4 regions of the Streptomyces sp. NPDC086777 genome follow, and region 3 is predicted to be linked to each of the others. Evidence: riboswitches for the same ligand, from Rfam matches in the RefSeq annotation. Region 3 holds a riboswitch; each other region holds the start of a gene.
What was found. A riboswitch is a leader RNA that binds a small molecule or an ion and turns the genes downstream of it on or off. The one in region 3 is predicted to bind S-adenosylmethionine.
Positions count from the first base shown of each region.

Region 1: linked by a shared signal. The riboswitch ahead of AB0472_RS44195 (aminotransferase class V-fold PLP-dependent enzyme) and the one ahead of AB0472_RS14415 (amino acid ABC transporter permease) in region 3 are both predicted to bind S-adenosylmethionine.
Region 2: linked by a shared signal. The riboswitch ahead of thrC (threonine synthase) and the one ahead of AB0472_RS14415 (amino acid ABC transporter permease) in region 3 are both predicted to bind S-adenosylmethionine.
Region 4: linked by a shared signal. The riboswitch ahead of AB0472_RS22305 (putative leader peptide) and the one ahead of AB0472_RS14415 (amino acid ABC transporter permease) in region 3 are both predicted to bind S-adenosylmethionine.

Region 1 is NZ_JBFBJI010000065.1:30,677-32,870, forward strand. Features, by position in the region: gene trpD (anthranilate phosphoribosyltransferase) at 1-359, shown strand, start outside; SAM riboswitch class IV at 645-761, shown strand; gene AB0472_RS44195 (aminotransferase class V-fold PLP-dependent enzyme) at 922-2,194, shown strand, end outside.
Region 2 is NZ_JBFBJI010000007.1:141,961-144,154, reverse strand. Features, by position in the region: gene thrC (threonine synthase) at 1-981, opposite strand, end outside; SAM riboswitch class I at 1,000-1,153, opposite strand; gene AB0472_RS12800 (glucosyl-3-phosphoglycerate synthase) at 1,311-2,194, shown strand, end outside.
Region 3 is NZ_JBFBJI010000008.1:220,024-222,217, forward strand. Features, by position in the region: gene AB0472_RS14410 (amino acid ABC transporter ATP-binding protein) at 1-117, opposite strand, end outside; gene AB0472_RS14415 (amino acid ABC transporter permease) at 114-1,097, opposite strand; SAM riboswitch class IV at 1,485-1,608, opposite strand; gene AB0472_RS14420 (glutathione S-transferase C-terminal domain-containing protein) at 1,686-2,194, opposite strand, start outside.
Region 4 is NZ_JBFBJI010000015.1:141,938-144,131, reverse strand. Features, by position in the region: gene AB0472_RS22310 (DUF427 domain-containing protein) at 1-734, opposite strand, end outside; SAM riboswitch class IV at 878-992, shown strand; gene AB0472_RS22305 (putative leader peptide) at 1,028-1,144, shown strand; gene AB0472_RS22300 (ABC transporter substrate-binding protein) at 1,366-2,194, shown strand, end outside.

The sequences.
Region 1 (2,194 bases), on a different contig from region 3:
CCACGTCCCGGGTCTGGATCGTCCGCGACGGCAAGGTCACGGAGGAGACCTTCGACCCCCGTGACGTCGGTATCGACCTGGTCCCCGTGGCGGCGCTGCGGGGCGGTGACCCGTCGTACAACGCGGAGGTCGCCCGCAGGCTGCTGGACGGCGAGCAGGGCCCGGTACGGGACGCGGTGCTGCTGAACTCGGCGGCGGCCCTGGTGGCCCTGGACCCGGGCACCGGGACACTCGCCGAGCAGATCCGCGCGGCCATGGCCAAGGCGAGGGAGTCGGTCGACTCGGGCGCGGCCAAGCGGGTCCTGGAACGCTGGGCAGCGGCGACGAACAGGCAGGCACCGCGCGGTCAGAAGGGCTGAGGCGCGGCGCGGCACGGCACCGCCGGACCGCGCCGCCGCGGCTGATCGCCGCCGGGTTCGGAAGGAGTGTGAGCGGCGGTGCCCGACGCCACGCGGGAGGACCCGCCGCCGCTTCCTCCTTCCGTCGCGCCTTGCCGGTCTCTTCCGCCGACCGGTCATGTTTTTCCGTGTCAGCGGCGGACAGCCACACCGGCCGCCCCGGCGGTGCGGCGCCGTGCCTGCGCTCGTCCCGTCATCCGGACAGGAGTTGCGCGTCGGCGATCACCTCACCTAGGTTTCTTCGCAGGTCATGAGTGACAGTCATGAGGCCCCGGCCGACTGTCCGGCAACCCTCCGTCCGTGGCGGGGTGCCCCGGGTGAAGACCAGGCCGTGGGCAGCGAGGTCCACGGCAAGCGCGGACCCCTCGTACACCAGGGGTCCTGGTCGTCGAGGAGTCTCCCGTGAGCAAGCGAATGCGATAGGGCCGCAGAGCCCCGCCTCCGCATCCCCCTTTTCCCCTGCCGCTGCTTGAGCGCGTCCGCTCGCACGGCGGATCTCACCTGCTCACACGGGAGTTCACCCATGTCCGTCTCCACCGCTGCCCCCGCCCAGTCCGTCTGTGCCCCGCTGCCCGTTCTGGGGCGGGATGTCACCGTCCCGCTCGTCACCGGCGGCGAGGTCACCTACGCCGCCCTCGACTACGCGGCCAGCGCCCCCGCCCTCCAGCGGGTCTGGGACGACGTCGCGGCCTATGCGCCCTACTACGGCAGCGTCCACCGCGGCGCCGGCTACCTCTCCCAGCTCTCCACCGACCTCTTCGAGAACGCCCGCCGGACCGTCGCCGAGTTCCTCGACTGCCGCCCCGACGACCAGCTGGTCTTCACCCGCTCGACGACGGACTCCCTGAACCTCCTGGCCCGCGCCCTCCCCGCCGGCTGCCAGGTCTTCGTCTTCGAGACCGAGCACCACGCCTCCCTGCTGCCCTGGCAGGACGCCCGCGTCACCTACCTCGACGCCCCCCGCACCCCGCGCCAGGCCGTCGAGACCCTGGAACGCGCCCTCGCCGACCGCGACCCCCACGGCCCGGCCCTGGTCTGTGTCACCGGCGCCTCCAACGTCACCGGCGAGCTGTGGCCGGTACGGGAGCTCGCGGCCGCCGCGCACGCGCACGGCGCCCGGATCGTCCTGGACGCCGCGCAGCTGGCCCCGCACCACCCCGTCTCCGTCCGCGACCTGGACGTCGACTGGGTCGCCTTCTCCGGCCACAAGCTCTACGCCCCCTTCGGCTCCGGCGTGCTGGCCGGCCGCGCCGACTGGCTGCAGGCGGCCGAGCCGTACCTCGCGGGCGGCGGCGCCAGCCGCAGGGTCACCCGGCGCGAGGACGGGGGAGTGGCCGTGGAGTGGCACGAGAGCGCGGCGCGGCACGAGGCAGGGTCGCCCAACGTCATCGGCGCCTACTCCATCGCCGCCGCCTGCAAGGCGCTCACCGAGGCCGGCTTCGACACGCTGGTCGCCCGCGAGCAGTACCTGATCGAGAAGGTGCGGGCCGGGCTGGCCGAGGTCCCCGAGGTCCGGGTGCTCTCGCTCTTCGGCGACGACGCCCCCCGGGTCGGCGTGATCAGCTTCGTGGTGGAGGGCTGGAACAGCTCCCACTTCGCCGCCGCCCTCTCCGCCGAGTACGGCATCGGCGTCCGCGACGGCCTCTTCTGCGCCCACCCGCTGGTCAGGACCCTGCTGGGCACCGACCCGCAGACCCAGGGCGAGTGCGGGGCGCCGGAGGCGGCGCCGGGCGAGAAGTCCCTCAACGCCATCCGGGTGAGCTTCGGGGCGGGGACGCCGGACGAGCACGTGGAGC
Region 2 (2,194 bases), on a different contig from region 3:
CCCGTCGGCCGGGTTGCCGATGGCGAGCGACTTGGCGATGGTGTTCGGCTTCTGCGGCCGGACCACGTCGTGGCCCTCCTTGTACGCCACCGACACCGGCGAGCAGCCCTCGGCCTGGGCACCGAAGATCTTGTACGGCCTGTCCTCGACGAGCCCGAGCCTGATCAGCTCCTGCAGACCCTTGTCGATCTTCGTCAGCTGCGAGCCGGAGGCGATCGGGATGACGAGCTGGTCCGGGATCCGCCAGCCGAGCTGCTCGCAGATCTCGTACGCCAGGGTCTTGGAGCCCTCCGCGTAGTACGGCCGCAGGTTGACGTTGACGAAGCCCCAGCCCTCGCCGGCCGGGTCGCCGATCAGCTCGGAGCAGAAACGGTTCACGTCGTCGTAGTTGCCCTCGATGCCGACGAGTTCGCCGCCGTAGATCGCGGCCATGACGACCTTGCCCTGCTCCAGGTCGTGCGGGATGAACACGCAGGAGCGGAAGCCGGCCCGGGCGGCGGCGGCACCGACCGCGCCGGCCAGGTTGCCGGTGGAGGAGCAGGAGAGGGTGGTGTAGCCGAAGGCGCGGGCGGCCTCGACGGCCTGGGCGACGACGCGGTCCTTGAAGGAGTGCGTCGGGTTGCCGGAGTCGTCCTTCACGTACAGGCCGCCGGTGACGCCCAGCTCCCTGGCCAGGTTGTCGGCCTGGACGAGCTTGGTCCAGCCGGGGTTGATGTTCGGCTTCGTCGCCACGTCCGCGGGGACGGGCAGCAGCGGCGCGTAGCGCCAGATGTTCGCGGGACCCGCTTCGATCGTCTTGCGGAGTTCCTCGGCGTCGTAGGCCGAGAAGTCGTACGCGATCTCCAGCGGGCCGAAACACTCCTCGCAGGCGAACACCGGGCCGAGCGGTACCCGGTGACCGCACTCGCGGCAGCTCAGGGCGGCGGCGGGACCGAGGTCGACGGTGGAATCCGTGGTGCTTGCAACAGTCTGCACAGCCATGTGAGGCGAGGCCCTTTCTCCTCATCTTCCTCACGACGCATCTCGTCGTGAGACGGATTTGGCACCTTCCCTAGCCGGGAGCCTCGCGCTGATCGACAGTGATCTACGAGTACCGACTGGAGGGTTGCCGGGGCTTCAACGGGCCGTTTCCCTCTGCCCCTCTGGATGAGCGGTATGCGGTTGTCAACGCCGGGTGACCCCAGGACATGCGATGGTCATCGGCGTTGTTCAAGACTGTAACCGAAGGCCAGGACAGTTGAGAGAGTCGTCCGTACCGCGAGATGGATCACACGTCGTCGTGTGGCCGTGACAGTGAGGAGCCGCTGACCGTGCTGGAAGAAGTCGAGCGCTGGCTGGCCACCCGCTCCTGGTCCGTAACCGATCGCCCCCTGCACCGCGTCATGGCCGCCAAACGGTCCTCCGGGCAGACGGTCAGCGTCGTGCTGCCCGCGCTCAACGAGGAGGAGACCGTCGGCGACATCGTCGCGATCATCCGCCACGACCTGATGCAGCAGGTGCCGCTCGTCGACGAGATCGTGGTCGTCGACTCCGGCTCCACCGACCGCACGGCGGCCGTGGCCGCCGCGGCCGGCGCCCGCGTCGTGCACCGCGACGCGATCCTGCCCCGCATCCCCGCCGTCCCCGGCAAGGGCGAGGTCCTGTGGCGCTCCCTCCTGGTCACCACCGGGGACATCGTCTGCTTCGTCGACGCCGACCTGCGGGAGTTCTCCTCCGACTTCGTCACCGGCATCGTCGGCCCGCTCCTCACCGACCCCGGCGTGGACCTCGTCAAGGCGATGTACGACCGTCCGCTCGGCGGCGCCGCCGGGCAGGGCGGCCGGGTCACCGAGCTGATGGCCCGCCCGCTGCTGAACATGCACTGGCCGCAGCTGGCCGGCTTCGTCCAGCCGCTCGGCGGCGAGTACGCGGCCCGCCGCTCGCTCCTCGAACAGCTCCCCTTCCCGGTCGGCTACGGCGTGGAACTGGGCATGCTGGTCGACGCCCTGCACCTGGCCGGCCTGGACGCCCTCGCCCAGGTCGACGTCGGCGTCCGCAAGCACCGCCACCAGGACGGCCAGGCCCTCGGCCGGATGTCCGCCGCGATCTACCGCACGGCCCAGCTCCGGCTGGCCCGCGGCCACCTGATCCGGCCCTCCCTCACCCAGTTCGAGCGGGGCGAGGACGGCTTCGAACCGCGCACGTACTCCGTGGA
Region 3 (2,194 bases):
GCCGGGACGGATGGTCAGGTCGATGCCGTCGAGGACGCGGTGGGCGCCGTACCACTTGTGGACGCCGTGGATCTCCAGGGCGGCGGGGGCCGTCTCCAGGGTGTCGGTGGTGGTCATACCGCGGCCTCCCGGCGGATGCGGGCGCGCAGTTCGGTGAGGCCGGCGCGGAGTCTCTGCAGGGGGGTCGGGGGCAGCGCGCGGGTGGCGCCGCGGGCGTAGTGGCGCTCCACGTAGAACTGGACCACGGAGACGACGCTGGTCAGGATCAGGTACCAGACGGTCACCACGAGGAGCAGCGGCACGATGTCGCCGGGGTAGGTGGAGCCCATGCTCTGCGCCGAGCCGAACAGGTCGAGCAGCGAGACGTAGAAGACGAGCGAGGTGCTCTTGATCAGGCCGATCAGCTGGTTGACGTAGTTCGGGGTGATGGACCGCAGGGCCTGCGGGAACACGATCTTCCGGAACTGGTAGCCCCTGGGCAGGCCGAGCGCGGCGGCCGCCTCGTGCTGGCCCTGATCCACGGAGAGGATGCCGCCGCGGACCACCTCGGCCGCGTAGGCGGCCTCGTTGAGGCTGAGGCCGATGACGGCGACGACCATGTCGGTGGCGAGCTTCGACTCGTCGAAGGAGAAGAAGGCCGGCCCGAAGGGGACGCCGATGCTCAACGTCTTGTACAGGGCGCTGAAGTTGTACAGGAAGAGCAGGACCACGATGAGCGGTACGGAGCGCAGCGCCCACACGTAGGTCCAGCTGACCGCGCGCAGCACCGGGCTCCTCGAGAGCCGGGCCAGGGCGAGCACGATGCCGCCGAGCAGGCCCAGCACCGCGCTGTAGGCGGTCACTTCGAGGGTGATGACCAGTCCGTCGAGGATGGTCGGCCGCAGGAACCAGTAGCCCCAGCGGTCCCACTGGTAGAAGGGGTTGGTCACCAGTCCGTGCACGAACTGGGCGGCCAGGACCAGGACGACGGCGGTGGCGATCCACCGTCCCGGCCTGCGCAGCGGCTGAACGCGCTGTGCGGAGAGGGATTGTGACGGTTCGTCGGCGGCGGGCGGCGCCTCGGGGGCGGCGATCGTGGCGCCTGGGGGTTCACTCATGGCGGGCTCCGGCGGAGTCGGACACCCACGTGTCCCACGGCGGGGGCCGCGCACCGGGCCGCGTTCGGGCGCGGCACGGTGCGCGGGGGCGCGCGGGGCACGGGGCTGGGCGGACGGCGGCACACCGGACGGCCGGTGTTCCGACGGGAACGCTGGGGTGCGAGGCTGCGGGGAACCGGCGGAAAGGCCTGGTCAGACCCGACAGCGGGCACAGCCCGGTGCGGTACACGCGCTACACAGGGCGCTGTTGACACGGAGCAGGTCGACGGCGCGGTCGGCGACGAGCGGGCTCGGGTACGGGCGTACGCAGCCCTCGGCGCGGCGCTGGGCCGTCCTGGAGGCTGCGTACATGTCGTCACCCGTCACTGTCGTTCCGGCCCCGGAGGGCACTCGCGCTTACCGAATCGTCGCTTGCCGAAACGTCGTCGGTCCGGTCGTCACCTGGGGCACCCCACCGCGGTGCGAGGGTTGCCGGTCAGCAAGCCAGGGCTTGACGCTGACGCTCATGACCGTTCTGGTCCGCAAGTAACGCAGTTGCCCGAACGAATGTCAACGCCTGTCCGACTGGCGAAACGGTTCGGGCCGCTCTCACCTGCGCGAAACGCGGGGTGCGTCCGCCGCGTGGCCCGCCCAGTCCAGGATCTGGACGGCCGCGCCGGCGGCTTCCAGGCCCTGGCAACGGCCGTGGTGGCGGCGGGCGATGCCGTCCAGGTCGAGGTGGGCGCCGAAGGCCGGATGGGCGGCCAGCCGGCGCGCGTAGGCCCACAGCACCGGGTGGCCGGCGACGGCGTGCACCGCGGCGGCGTCCAGGTGGTTGCGGTGCACGGTGTCGAGTTGCACCAGGGCCACCCACAACTCGACGTCCGCGGCCGTGAGTTGACCGGCGACCAGGAACTCCACCCCGGCCAGCCGGCGCTCCAGCCCGTCCAGGGCCGTGAGCAGCACCGCCAGCGCCTCCGGGTCGCCGCCCTCGCGCCCGGCACGCTGGGCGGCCTGCTCGATGTCCTCGGTGCACAGCCGCTCGACGGCCTCGATCCGGGCCTCGGCGCCACAGGGGTAGAGCCGGGCGACGCCGTCACCGAAGTGCCGGTCGAGGT
Region 4 (2,194 bases), on a different contig from region 3:
ACGGCCTCGTCGTAGAAGGCGAGCAGTCCCCTGACCGCGCCGGCCGCGGGCAGCGGGTCCGGATAGCTCCAGACGACGTTCGGGGGCACGTCGGACTCTCCGCGCCAGGACCAGTACTCGGCCGTGCCCTTGTAGGGGCAGCCGGTGTGGTGGCCGGTGGGTTCGAGCAGGTCGAGGCGGACGTCCTCGCGCGGCACGTAGTAGCGCGTGGGCAGGCCGGTCTCGAACAGCAGCACGGGACGGCGGGTGTCCGCGACGACCGTGCCGTCGATCTCCACCACCACGTGGCGGCTGCTCGGGATCGCGTCCACCCGTTTGTGCGGGTCACGGGGGTGGACGAAGATCTCTTCCTCCTCCTCGTACCAGTGGTCGAGGCCCCGGCCCACGCGCCGGAACCACTCGAAGGCGATGTGGTCGGCGAGGTCGGCGGCCGGGAAGGTCCAGGCGGCGTTCTCCAGCAGTTCGCCGCCGATGTCGAGGTCGTAGAAGACGCGGGAGCCGGTGTGCGTACCCGTCGGGGGGTTCTTCGCGGGGCGGAGCAGGTCCTCGCGGACCTCGGTGCGCGGGAAGGCGTACAGCGGGACGGGCACGCCCGGCTCCCAGACCAGGACGGGGTGCCGGCTGTCGACGACGGTCACCTCGCCCGTGCGCCCCCGTACCCAGCGCTCGCTCGGCTCCCACCGGAGGCCTTCCGGGGTGGTCCGCACGGCTCGCGCGTTCGGGGACGTGGTCACGAGCACCTCCTCCTGCCGGGGTACGGCGGTCGTGAGCAGCGGGGTACGGCGGTCGTAGCAGGCCGGCGACGACCCCGTTCTCCCGGACGGGCGTCACGGTACGGCATTGACGTACGACAAAACCGCTCCGTAGCATCGCCAACGGCATCGAGTGTCAGCGTCAGGCCCTGGCTCGCTGACCGGCAACCCTCCCGCGCGGTGGGGTGCTCCAGGTGAAAGCCCGGCGGGATCACCGACGAATTCCCGCAAGCGCGTGGCCCCGTGACCGGGGCCGGAGAAGGGGAGGGACCGGCATGCGACACAGCGACGACCCGGCCACCTCCCCCGCCGACGCCACGGCGTACTCCCGGCTCTCGCGCCGGCGCCACATCGATCTGAAGCGCTCGACCAGCTGCCTCTGTCGGGCCTGACCGGCCCGGCCGCCGCCGGCTGACATCCGTCGCCGGCCCCGGCACCTTCGCGCCGTCCTCTCCCCCGCCACCGGTTCCCGGTGTCGTCCGCATGCCGAACTCCCCTGTCAGCACAGCGCATCCCCGGCCGGAGGCGAACCGCCCGGGCCGCACACACCGTCATGCCCGCGCGCGTACGTGCGTGGTCGTGCCGCGGTGACACGAGTAGGAGAAGACCCTCCGTGACTGCACTTCCGGATCTCAGACCCTTCCGATGGGCGCCCCTGGCCGCGCTCCTGACCACCAGCGTCCTGCTGACCGCGTGCGGTTCGGGCGACGACGGCTCCGGCTCCGGAAGCGGCCGGGCGAGGGCGGGCGGCACCCTGACCTTCGCGGTGGGCTCCGACGCGGGCTGCATGGACCCGCAGCAGGTCGGCAGCAACGACACCATCTACTCGGTGCGCCAGATCGTGGACTCCCTCACCGACCAGGACCCGAAGACCGGCAGGATCGTGCCGTGGCTCGCCAAGAGCTGGGACATCAGCTCCGACGCGACGACGTTCACGTTCCACCTGCGGTCGGGTGTCACCTTCAGCGACGGCTCGAAGCTGACGGCGCAGGTGGTCAAGGACAACTTCGACGCGGTGCCGGGCCTCGGCGCCCTGGGCACCCTCGCCGAGGGCTACCTGAGCGGCGTCAAGAGCACCACCGTGGTCGATCCGCTCACCGTCAAGGTGACCTTCGAGCAGCCCAACGCCCAGTTCCTCCAGGCCACTTCGACCCACTCGCTGGGCATCGAGTCCTCGGCGAGCGTCAAGCGGAGCCCGCAGCGGAAGTGCAGCGACGGGGTGGTCGGGTCCGGGCCGTTCGTGCTCCGGCAGTACGTGCAGAACCAGTCGATCACCCTGGGCAGACGCACCGGGTACGACTGGGGCTCCGCCCTGTGGTCGAAGAAGGGCGAGGCCTACCTGGACAAGCTGGTGTTCAAGGTCGTGCCCGAGGCGGGGGTGCGGGCCGGCAGTCTCCGGTCGGGACAGGTGGACGCGATCAGCAGTGTCGGCAAGGCCAACG